Regions from separate parts of the Sphingopyxis indica genome, predicted to be linked through region 1. Evidence: predicted binding sites of a transcription regulator. Region 1 holds the regulator's gene; each other region holds the start of a gene.

Region 1 (5,061 bases):
CCGGTAGCCGCCGGTCTCGATCGGCCGGTTGTCGATCATGTCGTCCGGTTCCCACCCGGCGCGCAGCGCGGCGAGATAGACGAACAGCTTGAAGGTCGATCCGGGCTGGCGCCGCGCCTGCGTCGCGCGGTTGAACGGGCTGTCCGCATAATCCTTGCCGCCGATCATCGCGACGACCTCGCCGTTCGGGCGCATCGCGACGAGCGCGATCTGCGCCTTGCCGAGCGGCGCGCGCGCCACCGCGCGGCGCGCCGCGGCCTGGAGCCGCGAATCGAGCGTCGTGCGGATCGTCTGGCGCGCATAGCCGACGTCGCTCAGCTTGCGTGCTTCGGGCAGCGCCCAGTCGGCGAAATAGGTGCCGGTCGGCAGGTCGGCGCGCGAGCGCGGGTCGATCCGCGGCGCGCGCAGCGTCTTCGCCTGCCCCGGCGTGATATAGCCCTCTTCGGCCATCGCATCGAGGACGAGGTGCATCCGCTTTGCGGCGAGGTCGGGATTGCGCGTCGGCGCGAGGCGCGAGGGCGCCTTCACCAGCCCCGCGAGCATCGCCGCCTGCGCAGGCGTCAGCTTTTCGGGCTGGCGGTTGAAATAATGGAGCGAGGCGGCGCGCAGGCCATAGGCGTTGTCGCCGAAATAGGCGTTCGACAGATAGCGTTCGAGGATCTCGTCCTTGCTCAGCCACGCCTCGAGCCAGAAGGCGATCAGCGCCTCGCGCGCCTTGCGCCCCAGCGTGCGCTTGGGCGAGAGGAAGGTGAATTTGGCGAGCTGCTGGGTGATCGTGCTGCCGCCTTCGGTGCGGCCCGAGGTGATGTTCGTCCACAGCGCGCGGCCGATGCTGCGCGGGTCGATGCCCCAATGGCTGTAAAAGCGGCGATCCTCGATCGCGAGGAAGGCGCCGCTGACATGCTTCGGCAATTTCGCGACCTCGACCGGCTTCTCGACGATCGCCCCCGTGCGCGCGATCGGCGTGCCGTCGGACGCGAGCAGGGTGATCTCGGGCGGCGCGATCGGTTCGAGCGATTTCGACAGCGGCGCGGTGATCGCGAGCCATGCGACGAGCACCACGAACAGCAGCGCAAGCCCCGCAAAACCGCGCCCGGCCCACCGCAACCGCCGCCGCCACCGCGACTCGGGGCCCGACGCCCCCTCGCCCGGCGGGACGAGCGGCACTTCCTCGGCCGGCGGCGGCGGCGAGGTGAAAAGCGGATGGTCGAACGCGGTCATGCCGGCGGCCGTATTACACTTGCAATACAGGCGAAGCAAATGCGTTCGGTGGCGGTTGTAGTGTGGTGGCAATGGGGTGGGACGCGGACGTTCGCCTGCTCTCTTTCGTCATCCCGGACTTGATCCGGGATCCACAGCAGCGCCGAAGTCATGGACCCCGGATCAAGTCCGGGGTGACGATGATAAATAGGGCAGCAACCGGTCGATTCCAGCCGTCGAGCGCAATCGGCCGCACGACCGACATGGAATGAAGCATGAGGCTTGCCTCCTCCCCCCTTGCCTTTCGCGCCGCGCATTGCTTCGGTCCGCGGCGATGACGAGCAAACCGACTCACCTCGACGACAGCGGCGCGGCGCATATGGTCGACGTCGGCGCCAAGCCCGCGACCGAACGGCGCGCCGTCGCCGGGGGGCGTATCGCGATGTCCGCCGACGCACTCGCCGCGATCCGCAGCGGCAACGCGCCCAAGGGCGACATACTCTCGACCGCGCGCATCGCCGGGATCATGGCCGCCAAGCGCACCGCCGAGCTGATCCCGCTCTGCCACCCGATCGCGCTGACCAGCGTGGCGGTCGATTTCGCGTGGGAGGAGGACGGCATTTCGGTGCGCGCGGCCGCGGCAACGACCGGCCCGACGGGGGTCGAGATGGAAGCGCTCACCGCGGCGTCCGTCGCGCTCCTCACCCTCTACGACATGGCGAAGGCGCTCGACCGCGCGATGCTGATCGGCGATATCCGCCTGCTCGAAAAGAGCGGCGGCCGCTCGGGCGACTGGCGCGCCGAATGAGCGCGCTCCTCCCCGTCGAAGAGGCGCAGGCGCGCCTGCTCGCGCTTCGGCCTCCGCTTGCGGGCGAGAATGTCGCTTTTTGCGACGCACTCGGCCGCTATCTGGCGGAGGATGTCGTCGCGCTGCGCGATCAGCCCGCCGCGCCGTTGTCGGCGATGGACGGCTATGCGGTCCGCTGTGCCGATCTGCCCGGGCCGTGGACGATCGCCGGCGAAAGCGCCGCGGGCGGCCCGCCCGCCCATGCGCTGGCGGCGGGCGAAGCGATGCGCATCTTCACCGGCGCGATGCTTCCCGAAGGCGCCGATACCGTCGTCATTCAGGAGGATGTCGCGGCCGAGGGCGGGCGGCTGGCACTCACGACCTCCGACGCCATCCGCGAGCGCCAGCACGTCCGCGCCCGCGCGAGCGATTTCGCCGCGGGCGAGCGGCTGCTCGCCGCCGGAACCCGCCTCACCCCCGGCGCGATCGCCGCCGCGGTGATGAGCGGGGCGAGCCAGCTGCACGTCGGCGGCCGCCCGCGCGTCGCGATCCTGACCACCGGCGACGAGCTTGTGCAACCGGGCCGCCCGCTCGCGCCCGGCCAGATCCCCGACAGCAACGGCGTGATGCTCGCCGCGATGCTCGCGGGCGAACCCGCGCGCACCGGCCTGCCGCTTCACGTCGGCGATGCGCGCGCGCGGATCGCCGCAGCGCTTCAGGATCTCGCGCGGCATCACGACGTGATCGTCACCGTCGGCGGTGCGTCGGTCGGCGACCACGATCATGTGCAGGGCGCGCTCGGCGACGCCGGGGGCCGCGTCGATTTCTGGAAGGTCGCGATGAAACCCGGCAAGCCGCTGATCGCGGGGACGCTCGGCGACGCGCTGCTGCTCGGCCTACCGGGCAATCCCGCCTCGGCCTTCGTGACCGCGACGCTGTTTCTCCTGCCGCTCGTCCGCCATCTCGCCGGCGCGGCGGCGCCGCTGCCGCCGGTCCTCTCGGCGCCGCTCGCAAAGCCGCTTGGGCCGGGCAAGACGCGGCGCGACTATCTGCGCGCACGGCTCGATCGCGGCGCACTGCATCTGTTCGACGGGCAGGACAGCGGCCGCACCTTCCCGCTCGGCGGCGCCAACGCGCTGGTGATCCGCGACATCGGCGCCCCGGCGCGCGCGGCGGGCGAGCCGGCGGACTATATCGCCATCGCTTGACAAGTTCCGCTCTGTTCCTCTATCGTTCTCCATATGTCCGGATATGGCAGCATGGAGACCTAAGCGATGTTGACCGCGAAGCAGCATGAACTGCTCCACTTCATCCAGCAGAAACTCGACGAAAGCGGCATCTCGCCCTCGTTCGAGGAGATGAAGGAGGCGCTGGGCCTCAAGTCGAAATCGGGCATCCACCGTCTAATAAGTGCCTTGGAAGAAAGGGGTTTTCTTCGCCGCCTGCCCAATCGCGCGCGCGCGCTCGAGGTGATCCGGCTCCCCGAGGGCGCGAAGAGCGCGATGCACGACCATCGCGACAATGTGACCCCGCTGCGCAAGGCGCCGCCGGCGCTCAAGCCGGTCGCCGCGAACGACATCGTCGAAGTGCCGCTCCACGGCCGCATCGCCGCGGGCGTGCCGATCGAGGCGTTCGAGGATCACAACCAGCTCGCGGTCCCCGCGGCGCTGCTCGGTGCGGGCGATCATTATGCGCTCGAGGTCTCGGGCGATTCGATGATCGAGGCGGGCATCCTCGACGGCGATTATGCGCTGATCCAGAAGGCCGACACGGCGCGCGAGGGCGACATCGTCGTCGCGCTGGTCGACGGGCAGGACGCGACGCTCAAATATTTCCGCCGCGAGGGCCGGATGATCCGGCTCGACCCGGCGAACAGTTCCTACGAGCCGCAGCGCTACGAGGCCGAGCGCGTCATGGTGCAAGGGCGTTTGTCGGGACTGCTTCGTCGTTACCACTGACCGCAAGCGGGCGCCGCCACGGATGTTCGTCGCCGCGGCGTAGCGCGGTGGCAACCTGCGGCGCGCTTCCGAGATAGAGCGCGAGCCCGCCGCTTTCGGCCAGGCTGTCGCGGTCGACCGTCAGCCAGCGTGCGCGGCATTCGCGCGGCAGCCAGCGGTGGCTGATCACGACATCGGCCGCAGCGCAGGCGGGCGCCATCGCCGCGCCGTCGATGCGGTCGTAGCCGCGCTGCGCGAGGATCGTGCGCCCGCGCTGGCGCCAGCGGCAGAAATCGCGGTTGCACGCCACATGGTCCAGATCGGTGAGCGCGCCGAGCGGTTCGTCGACCCCCGCCGCCTCGGCCATCGCATCGCGCACATAGTCGCCCGCCCGCCCGCGCAGCAGCGCATAGCCGCCGCCCGGCACCGCTGCGGCGATGTGCCGCCCGTCGCCGCTGACCAGCAGATCGGGACGCGGCTGCGCGAGCAGCGCAGCGCCGCCGGCGAGCAGAGGGAGGAGCCCGGCAAAGCGCCAGCGCCGCTGCCACAGCAGCAGCCACAGTCCGCCGAGCACGGCGAGCGCGAAACCCCAGGCGGGAAAGATCGGCAGCGCCGCGACCGCGCCCGGCGCCGCCGCGACGTGATGCGCGAGCGCGATCAGCGCGGCGAGCGCCTGTCCGGCGACCCACCAGAAGAGCGCACCGATCCCCGCCGCGTCGAACAGCAGCGCCAGTGCCTCCGCCGGCATGATGACGAAAGTCGTGAGCGGAATCGCGACGACGTTGGCGAGCGCGCCATAGAGTCCCGCCTTGTGGAAATGGAAAAGCGCGATCGGCGCGAGCGCGACCTCGACGACGAGCCCGGTTATGACCAACCCCGCGATGCCGCGGCCGAAGCGCACGACCCACGGCTCGTCGCCCCGGCCCACGAAATCGCGCATCCAGCGGCTCTCGTGCAGCGCGATGATCGCGGTCACCGCGGCGAAGCTGAGCTGAAAGCTCGGTCCGACGAGCGCCTCGGGCCGCCAGACCAGCACGAGCAGCGCCCCCGCCGCGACGAGGCGCAAGGTGATCGCCTCGCGCCCGAGCAGGAACGCCGCGAGCACGAGCAGCGCGGCGATCAGCGAGCGCAGCGTCG
Region 2 (5,061 bases), 930 kb from region 1:
GGCTTGTAGCCGCGCGCCTGCGCCTCCGGCAGCCCCGCGAACCAGTCGCGGATCGTCGTGAAGGCGCCCGTATAAGTCGCGGGGTTCGAGCGCGGGGTGCGGCCGATCGGCGACTGGTCGATGTCGATCACCTTGTCGAGATGCTCGAGCCCGGTCAGCGCCTCGTGCGGCCCCGCGACGAGCCGCGCGCCGTTGAGCGTGCGCGCCGCGGCGGCGTAGAGCGTGTCGATGATCAGGCTCGACTTGCCCGACCCCGACAGGCCGGTGACGCAGGTGAAGGTGCCGAGCGGGATCGTCGCGGTGACATTTTGCAGATTGTTCGCGCGCGCGCCCTTCAGCACCAGGTCGAAGCCGTTGCCGGGGCGGCGGTGCGCCGGCACCTCGATCTTCCTGGCGCCGGTGAGGTAGGCCGCGGTCAGGCTCTTCTTGTTCGCGAGCACCTGTTTCAGCGTGCCCTCGGCGACGATCTCGCCGCCGTGGACCCCCGCGCCGGGGCCCATGTCGACGACATGGTCGGCGCTGCGGATCGCATCTTCGTCATGCTCGACGACGATCACCGTGTTGCCGAGGTCGCGGAGCCGCTTCAAGGTTTCGAGCAGCCGGTCGTTGTCGCGCTGGTGCAGGCCGATGCTCGGCTCGTCGAGGACATAGAGCACGCCCGACAGCCCGCTGCCGATCTGGCTCGCAAGGCGGATGCGCTGGCTCTCGCCGCCCGACAGCGTGCCGCTGGTGCGGTTGAGGTTGAGATAGTCGAGCCCGACATTGTTGAGGAAGCCCAGCCGCTCGTTGATCTCTTTCAGGATCGCCTTCGCGATCTGCTTCTGCTGATCGTTCAGCTTCTCTTCGAGGGTGCCGAACCACGCATAGGCGTCGGCGACGCTGCGCTGCGCCGACTGGCTGATATTCTCACCCGCGATTCTAACCGCGAGCGGTTCGGGGCGCAGCCGCGCGCCGTGGCACGTCTCGCACGGCTGCGCGGTCTGATATTTGCCCAGCTCCTCGCGCATCCACGCGCTCTCGGTCTGGAGCATCCGCCGGTTGAGGTTGCCGATGACGCCCTCGAACGCCTTGTGCGTCGTATAGGTGCGGCGGCCGTCCTTGAAGGTCAGCTCGACCGGCATCCCGCCGCTGCCATAGAGGATGATCTGCTGCACCCCGCCGGGCAGGTCCTGCCACGGCGTATTGAGGTCGAAGTCGTAGGCCTTCGCCAGGCTTTCGAGCACCTGCATGTAATAGGGCGAGGGCGGATTCGATTTCGCCCACGGCACCACCGCGCCCTTCTTCAGGCTCAGCGCATGGTTGGGGACGACGAGTTCGGGGTCGAACTCGAGCCGCTCGCCGAGCCCGTCGCACGCCGGGCACGCGCCCTGCGGCGCGTTGAAGCTGAACAGCCGCGGCTCGATCTCGGCGATGGTGAAGCCCGACACGGGACAGGCGAATTTCTCGGAAAAGATGATGCGGTTCGCGGGGATGCCGGCGCCTGCCATTCCCCCCTCCCGCTTGCGGGAGGGGTCGGGGGTGGGGTCGCCGCTGGCAGGGCTCGCTTCGCTCGCGCCCACCCCTAACCCCTCCCGCAAGCGGGAGGGGGACATTGCCTCGGCCACCGTCGTATCCGCAAGATCGACATATGCCAGCCCCTCGGCGAGCTTGAGCGCGGTTTCGAAACTGTCGGCGAGCCGCGTTTCGATGCCTTCGCGCACGACGATGCGGTCGACGACGACCTCGATGTCATGCTTGTATTTCTTGTCGAGCGCCGGCGCGTCCTCGATCTCGTAAAACTCGCCGTCGATGCGAACGCGCGTGAAGCCTTCCTTCTGCCACTGCGCGAGCTCCTTCTTATACTCGCCCTTGCGCCCGCGCACGACGGGGGCGAGCAGATAGGCGCGCGTCCCCTCGGGCAGCGCCTTCACGCGGTCGACCATGTCGGCGACGCTCTGCGCGCTGATCGGCTCGCCCGTCGCGGGCGAATAGGGGATGCCGACGCGCGCCCAGAGCAGGCGCATATAGTCATAGATTTCGGTGACGGTGGCGACCGTCGAGCGCGGGTTGCGGCTCGTCGTCTTCTGCTCGATGCTGATCGCGGGCGACAGGCCGTCGATATGCTCGACGTCGGGTTTTTGCATCATCTCGAGGAACTGGCGGGCATAGGCCGACAGGCTCTCGACATAGCGGCGCTGGCCTTCGGCATAGATGGTGTCGAATGCCAGGCTCGACTTGCCGCTTCCCGACAGGCCGGTGATGACGATCAGGCTGTCGCGCGGCAGGTCGACGTCGACGCCCTTCAGATTATGCTCGCGCGCGCCGCGCACCGAGATGTGGGTCAGACTCATGGGAGGGGTGTGTTCCAGATTTGTTCTTGATGCGCAAGAGGCTGCGCGATGACCCGAAACATGGGGCACCGGGCGGCGCGGCGCAAGATGCCGGCGCGGCCCGAGCGCCGTTCGTCGAAGCATTTCCGACGCTTGCCAGAAAGGCCGTGCGGGCGCACCCTGCGCGTCACATGCCGGACCATCGCAATATCAAACGGGGACATTCGATGAAATATTTCCTGCTCCTGTCGGCGGCGTCGCTCGCGCTCGCCGGCCCCGCCGCGCTCGCGCAGTCGGACGCGGCGCCCGCGACCGAAGCGGCGGCCGATACCGGATCGCTCGCACCGCTCAAATTCGGCAACTGGGGCGTCGATCTCGACGCGCGCGATACGTCGGTCAGGCCGGGCGACGATTTCGACCGCTACGCCAATGGCACCTGGTTCATGAATACGGAAATTCCGGCCGATCAGGCGTCGGCAGGGGTCGATTACGACGTCTATAACCTGACGCAGCGCCAGCTCCGCGCGCTGGTGACGCAGGCGCCGGCGACCAGCCAGGTCGGCGCGCTCTATCAGAGCTTCATGGACGAAGCGCGCGTCGAAGCGCTCGGCGCGGCGCCGCTCAAGGCCGACCTCGCACGCGTCGCGGCGATCAAGGACAAATCCGAAATGGCGCGCTTCATGGGGCGTTCGCAGGGGGCATTCGGTTACAGCATCGTCGGCGGCGGCCCCTATGCCGACACCGACGATCCGACGACGAACGTGCTGTGGCTGGGGCAGGGCGGGATCGGGCTTCCCGACCGCGAATATTATCTGTCGGACCAGTTCAAGACGCAGCGCGACGCCTATCGCGCCTATATCGTGCGCACGATGAAGCTGATCGGCAATCCGGCGCCCGAAAAGGCGGCCGACACAATAATGGCGTTCGAAACGGAAATTGCGAAGGCGAGCTGGCCGATCGCCGACCGCCGCGACCTCGGCAAGATCAACAACCCGATGTCGGCGGCCGAGCTGGCCGCCTATGCGCCCGGGCTCGACTGGAACGCCTGGTTCGAAGGCGCACAGATCCCGGCGCAGAAGCGGATCATCGTCAATGAAAATACCGCGATCAGGGATATTGCGGCGCTCTATGCGAAGACCCCGCTCGACACGCTGAAGCTGTGGCAGGATTTTCACGTCGCCGACAATGCGGCGCCCTATTTGTCGAAAGCGTTCGTCGACAACCGATTCGAGTTTACGAAAGTCATGAGCGGCGTGAGCGAGCTGCGTCCGCGGTGGAAGCGCGGGCTGACGTTGGTCGACGGCAGCCTCGGCGAGCTCGTCGGGCGCGAATATGCGGCGAAATATTTCCCGCCGAGCGCCAAGGCCAAGATGGAAGCGCTGGTCGCTAACCTGAAACTCGCGATGGGCGACCGCATCCGCGGCAACAGCTGGATGGCGCCGGCGACCAAGGAGGCCGCGCTCGCCAAGCTCGACAGGATGGACGTGATGGTCGGCTATCCCGACAAGTGGCGCGACTATTCGGCGCTGAAGCTCGATCCCGCCGATCTCTATGGCAATGTCGAGCGCAGCGCCGCGTTCGAATATGCCTATGCGCTGGAGGATCTGGACAAGCCCGTCGACCGCAAGAAATGGGCGATGAACGCGCAGGAAGTGAACGCCTATAATGGCGGGCTCGAAAACAAGATCGTCTTCCCGGCGGGTATCTTGCAGGCGCCCTATTTCAGCGAGGGAGTCGACGACGCGGTCAACTATGGCGCGATCGGCGCGGTGATCGGCCACGAGATCAGCCATGGTTTCGACGATCAAGGGCGCAAGATCGACGCAAGCGGCGCGGTGCGCGACTGGTGGACACCCGCCGATGCCCGGCGCTTCGAGGAGCAGGCGAAGGGTTTCGGCGCGCAATATGCAACCTATGAGGCGGCGCCCGGCGCCTTCATCAATCCGGACCTGACGATGGGCGAGAATATCGCCGACCTCGCAGGGCTCGAAATCGCCTATGACGCCTATCACCGCTCGCTCGGCGGCAAGGAGGCGCCGGTGATCGACGGACTGACCGGCGACCAGCGCTTCTTCCTCGCCTTTGCGCAGGCGTGGCGCGACAAGGCGCGCGAGGACGCGATCAAGCAGCAGGTGGCGAGCGACGAGCATAGCCCGGCGCGCTGGCGCATCATCGGCCCGACGCGCAACGTCGACGCCTGGTACAAGGCGTTCAACGTCACGCCCGAGGCCAAATATTATCTGAAGCCCGAGGCGCGGACCCGCATCTGGTAAGGTGAGCTATTCGGCGGAGGCGGGGGCGGCGCGATGCTGTCCCCGCACCGCCATCGCCAGCAAAGACAGCGCGGCGCCGCCGATCACGAACAGCGCAGGAAAGCCGCCCAGCACCGACATCATGCGGATGCCGTCGAGGCCCGCTGCCGCGACGAGGATCATCGCGACGAGGCCGATGGTGGCGCCCCAGACGATCTTGACCCAAAGCGGTGCTTCGGGCGTTTCGGGCGAGATGCCGTGCGTCGAAAGCGCGCTCATGGCAGAAACATTGCTGTCGGCGGCTGTCACATAGGAGAGAAAGATTGCCGCGATCAGCAGGGCGAGGACGGGAAGGCCGCCGCCGAGCTCGCTGAACAGCCGGTAGAGCAGCGGGTCGGGACCGACGCGGGTGAGCACTGCATAAAGGCTGCCTCCCGATTGCTGGTCGAGCGTGATCGTCGTGCCGGCGATGATGACCATCCACACCGCGCCGAACAGGG
Region 3 (5,061 bases), 1.9 Mb from region 1:
GGCAATCCTCGCCCAGCGGCACCTCCTCGGGCATCCAGTGGATCTGCTGCTGGCGCTTCCAGAAATCATAGGCCCAGGGATATTCGAAGGGCTTGTAGGTCTTGCGGGCTTCCAACAAAGGCATCGGTCTATCCTCGGGTCAAATCTTGTTCGTCATTCCGGCGAAAGCCGGAATCCATCGATGGGTTGCGCTCCTTCGCGTGGACCCCGGATCAAGTCCGGGGTGACGAGGGAGTGGCGACGGGTCACTGGCAGGCCAGACACTCGTCATAGTCGGTGCTCCCCGCGGCGAGTTCGAATTTTGCCGCCTCGGGCGTGTTGTCGGCCTCGACCCCGCCCGCGAAGCCGGCGCGCTGGACCGATTTCGAGCGGAGATAATAGAGCGATTTGATCCCGAGTTCCCACGCGCGATAGTGGAGCATGAGCAGGTCCCATTTCTCGACGTCGGCGGGAATGAAGAGGTTCAGCGACGCGGCCTGGTCGATATAGGGGGTGCGGTCGGCGGCGAGTTCGAGTAGCCAGCGCTGGTCGATCTCGAAGCTCGTCTTGAAGCAGTCCTTTTCGTCCTGCGTCAGAAAGTCGAGGTGCTGGACGCTGCCGCCCTTTTCGAGGATCGAGTTCCAGATGCTGTCGCTGTTCTTCGCCTTGTCGACGAGCAGCGCCTCGAGGTGCGGGTTCTTGACCACGAAGCTGCCCGACAGCGTCTTGTGGGTATAGATATTCGCCGGGATCGGCTCGATGCACGCGCTGGTGCCGCCGCAGATGATGCTGATCGACGCGGTCGGCGCGATCGCCATCTTGCACGAAAAGCGCTCCATCACCCCCTGATCGGCGGCGTCGGGGCAGGGGCCGCGCTCCTTGGCGAGCAGCATCGACGCCTGATCGACCTGGCTGCGGATATGCTTGAAGATCCGAAGGTTCGACGATTTCGCCATCGCCCCCTCGAACGGCAGGCCGCGCGCCTGCAAGAAGCTGTGGAAGCCCATCACGCCGAGGCCGACGCTGCGTTCGCGGCTCGCCGAATATTTGGCGCGCGCCATTTCGGGCGGGGCGCGGTCGATATAGTCCTGGAGGACGTTGTCGAGCATGCGCATGACGTCCTCGATGAACCGCTTGTCGCCGTTCCACTCGTCCCAGGTTTCGAGGTTGAGCGAGGAGAGACAGCAGACCGCGGTGCGATCATTGCCGAGATGGTCGCGGCCGGTCGGCAGGGTGATTTCCGAGCAGAGGTTCGAGGTCGTGACCTTCAGCCCCAGGTCGCGGTGATGCTTGGGCATCATGCGGTTCACCTGGTCGATGAAGATGATATAGGGTTCGCCGGTCGCGAGGCGCGTCTCGACGAGCTTCTGGAACAGGCTGCGCGCGTCGACGGTGCCGCGCACGCTGCCGTCCTTGGGGCTGCGCAGGTTGAATTCGGCGCCGTCGCGGACGGCCTCCATGAACTCGTCGGTGAGCAGCACGCCGTGGTGGAGGTTGAGCGCCTTGCGGTTGAAGTCGCCCGAGGGCTTGCGCACCTCGAGGAACTCCTCGATCTCGGGGTGCGAGATGTCGAGGTAGCAGGCGGCCGAGCCGCGGCGCAGCGAGCCCTGGCTGATCGCGAGGGTCAGGCTGTCCATCACGCGGACGAAGGGGATGATGCCGCTCGTCTTGCCGTTGAGGCCGACGGGCTCGCCGATGCCGCGCACCGCGCCCCAATAGGTGCCGATGCCGCCGCCGCGGCTCGCGAGCCAGACATTCTCGTTCCAGGTGCCGACGATGCCCTCGAGGCTGTCGTCGACGCTGTTGAGGTAGCAGCTGATCGGCAGGCCGCGCCCGGTGCCGCCGTTCGACAGCACGGGGGTCGCGGGCATGAACCACAGGCGGCTGATATAGTCGTAGAGCCGCTGCGCATGTTCGGCATCGTCGGCATAGGCCGAGGCGACGCGCGCGAAGAGATCCTGATAGGATTCGCCGGGGAGGAGATAGCGATCCTTCAGCGTTTCCTTGCCGAAATCGGTAAGCAGCGCGTCGCGGCTTTCGTCGGTTTCGACCGCGAACCGGCGCGCGTGAACCTTCGGCTCGCCGCCGTCGTTCGGCTTGGCCGCGTCGCGGCTCGAATCGCTTTTCGATTCGGTCGCTTCGGGCGCGTCGTTCTTCGCCAGTTCCATCGTCGCCACGTCGTTCGTCTCCACCCGGTCCGTTTCCCGAAAATCCATTGCTTCACCCCGTTTCCTGCCGCGCGCCGCCGCGCGAGATGTTCCCGTCTTGTTCGACTCGTAGGGCGAAGCCCCAGCCTAACATTTTCCGCCCCCCGCGTGGGACTTTTTTTGGGCGCGAAAGGGTCTTTCCGCAGCCCATATGCGATGGGCGACGGAATTCCGCCATTTCCGGCCAAATACTAATGCTTGGGGTGCCCCCTTCGGCTGACCCACCACCTATAGTGCCACGTCGGCGCGTCGATGCAAGACGGTAAATGACAGATCGGGGACTCGACTCGTCGCTATTCCGATTCGTTTCGTCGCGCATGAAGGGCGCTTCGCCGGACGAAGGCGCGGCTTTCTGCGGGTGTCGGCGACGCGGCGCGGTGCGGCCGGGAGCGCAAAAAAAATCGGGTGGGCGGCGACCGGTTGGGGCGGTGCTCACCACATCTTGTGGATGGGACGCGGCGCAGGGCGTCCCGGCCGGCGCAACGAAAAAGGGCCCCGGCGATGCCGAGGCCCTTTATCTAATCCTTTGGAGGCTTAGGCCGACGAACCACCGCTCACGGTGCCACCGCCGCCCATCCAACGCCAAAACCAGCCCATTGCTTGTCTCCTGATGCGCACTGTCGAAAGCAGGACAGTTAACACACCATATACCTTAACAGATAAGGTAAAGCGAGTCTTAACCTTAACAATTCGTAACCAAATTGGCAGTTACGCGGTACGGCTGTGCGGAGAGGTCAGGAGGCTGGATGCGAGATCGGAGAAAAGCTGCGGTTTCCCAAGATGATAACCTTGACCGACGTCGCAGCCGAGCTGCTCGAGCAGCGCCATCGTCGGAGCATCTTCGATGCCTTCGGCGACCGCGACGGCACCAAGGCGGTGCGCCAGGTCGATGGTCGACTTGACCACTTCGAAGTTGCGCTGCGAATCGCGCATCGTCATCACGAAGCGCTTGTCGATCTTGATCTCGTCGGCCTCGACCTCGGTCAGATATTCGAGGTTCGACTGGCCGGTGCCATAATCGTCGATCGACAGGCGGATACCGGCGCGGCGGAGCTGCGCGAGCGTCTGGCGCGCCTGACGGCTGTTTTCGATCTGCGCGGTTTCGGTGATTTCGATTGTCAGCCATTCGGCAGGCAGATGATGCGCGGTGAGCATCACGCGGATCGTGCCGACGAGGTCGTTGTGATCAAGCAGCGCCGCCGACAGGTTGACCGACATGTTGATCGCGAGGCCGCGGTCGCGCAGCTGCGCCGCCGAGCGGATCGCCTGATCCATCACGAACAAGGTCAGGCGATAGATGTCCTGGCTCTTTTCGGCCTGGACGATGAATTCGTCGGGCGGGATCGGCCCGCGCGTCGGGTGCGTCCAGCGCGCGAGCGCCTCGACGCCGACGAGGCGGCCGGTCGCGATCTGATATTGCGGCTGGAAGGCGACCCAGATGTCGCCGCCGGCGAGCGCATCCTCGAGCTGCGAGTGAAAGCTCAATTGCCAGCCGGCATCGTCCTTTTGCCGCGGCATATATTTGGTCCACAGCGCGCGCGTGCGGATCGACTTTTCGGCGGCAACCAGCGCGGCGGCAAGCCGCTGCGCATTCGATCCTTCGAACTCGTCGTTGACGCCGAAGGCGATCGCGACGTCGATCTTGAACTCGCCGATCGTCAGCGGCGCGTTGAACAGTGCCGCGAGGCCGGCGAGATGCCCCTCGATCTGGCTGTGCTGATAATAGGGAACGAGCCAGGCGAACGTACCGTCGAGATCGTGATGGAGCTGCGTCCCGTGGCACGCGAGCGTCAGGCGGCGCGCGACCTGGTCGATGAGTTGCTGGCTGCCCTCACCGGGCAGGAAGGCGGCGAGATCCTCGAAATTGACGAGCTTGGCGGCAATGATCGTTGAGCTGCCGAACGGCGTTTGACTGCGCAGTGCCTCGAAGTTTGGGAGGCCGGAGACGGGGTTTTCGCGCTGCGCCGAGAAATGCCGGCGCTTGCGCGATACATGAGTGCTGACGAGGGCGACGAAGAACAGACCCGCTCCGGCCGACGCAGTCACAAGCGACAAGCTCAACAGAATTTCGCCCGCAACAAGAAGGGCTGCGATACCGGCGGCCATCCATGCGAATCGACGCTGGAGTGGCGTGAGCAGGACGAACAGCATCGCCGCAATCGAAGCGAGCAGCCCCGGCAGCCAGCCGATATCGACGGGATCGCCGCGTTTGAGCGTTTCGGCGGCTATCAGGTGAATATAGGCGCCGGGCACGAAGTCATGCCCAGGCAGATAATGTTGATCGGGCATGACCGACGCGGTGTTTGCGAAAATGACGTCCTTTCCTGCGAGCTCGCGGGCGCCAACCGTGCCGTCCAAAAGATCGATTGCGCTATATTCGGTGATGGTCGACACGTCATAGGAAAGATCGACCCGGAATTTGACGGGCCGATCTGCGCGCTTGTTCGCCAGGACCGCCGACAGGCTGGGCAGCAACCGCCCATTGGCCTCGTACATCAGCGGCACGCTCCAAACCTGCCAAAACTCGTTCTCCCAGGCGATGCTGGCAAGGAGCGCATCCTTTCCGACGATCGCAGGATCCGGAAAGGTCGTCAGCAGCCTTTCCGTTCCGGGAATCGTCGTAGTTGCAACCGCGAGAACGATCCGGTCGCTCATCTGGTGGACGGCGCTTGCCAGTGCCGCCGTGCCGCTATGTTCATCTTGCCGGGGGTAATAGAAGTCCACCATCAACCGCCGAACGCCAGCCTTGTCGATCGCTTCGATGACTTGCGCATGATCCTTCCGCGAAAAGCGCCCCCCAGGCATCGCACGCAGCGTCCGGTCGTCGATCCCCACGACGACAATGTCGCCTGTAACAGCCCGGTCGCCGAGCCGG

What was found. Region 1 encodes LexA, which represses DNA repair genes until DNA is damaged. Its sites were predicted from a motif close to GTTCCNCNCTTGTTCT; they were not measured.
Region 2: a site for LexA is predicted at 2,342-2,357, ahead of uvrA (excinuclease ABC subunit UvrA). Genes of this name have one in related genera too.
Region 3: a site for LexA is predicted at 2,236-2,251, ahead of KNJ79_RS04480 (ribonucleoside-diphosphate reductase subunit alpha). Genes of this name have one in related genera too.

What each region holds. Positions count from the first base shown of each region.
Region 1 is NZ_CP076394.1:3,355,790-3,360,850, forward strand. It holds gene KNJ79_RS15640 (transglycosylase domain-containing protein) at 1-1,221, opposite strand, end outside; gene moaC (cyclic pyranopterin monophosphate synthase MoaC) at 1,535-2,008, shown strand; gene KNJ79_RS15650 (molybdopterin molybdotransferase MoeA) at 2,005-3,195, shown strand; gene lexA (transcriptional repressor LexA) at 3,262-3,945, shown strand; gene KNJ79_RS15660 (ComEC/Rec2 family competence protein) at 3,899-5,061, opposite strand, start outside.
Region 2 is NZ_CP076394.1:2,422,804-2,427,864, reverse strand. It holds gene uvrA (excinuclease ABC subunit UvrA) at 1-2,330, opposite strand, end outside; gene KNJ79_RS11560 (M13 family metallopeptidase) at 2,537-4,582, shown strand; gene KNJ79_RS11555 (BCCT family transporter) at 4,589-5,061, opposite strand, start outside.
Region 3 is NZ_CP076394.1:967,483-972,543, forward strand. It holds gene KNJ79_RS04475 (ribonucleotide-diphosphate reductase subunit beta) at 1-124, opposite strand, end outside; gene KNJ79_RS04480 (ribonucleoside-diphosphate reductase subunit alpha) at 246-2,195, opposite strand; gene KNJ79_RS04485 (EAL domain-containing protein) at 2,895-5,061, opposite strand, start outside.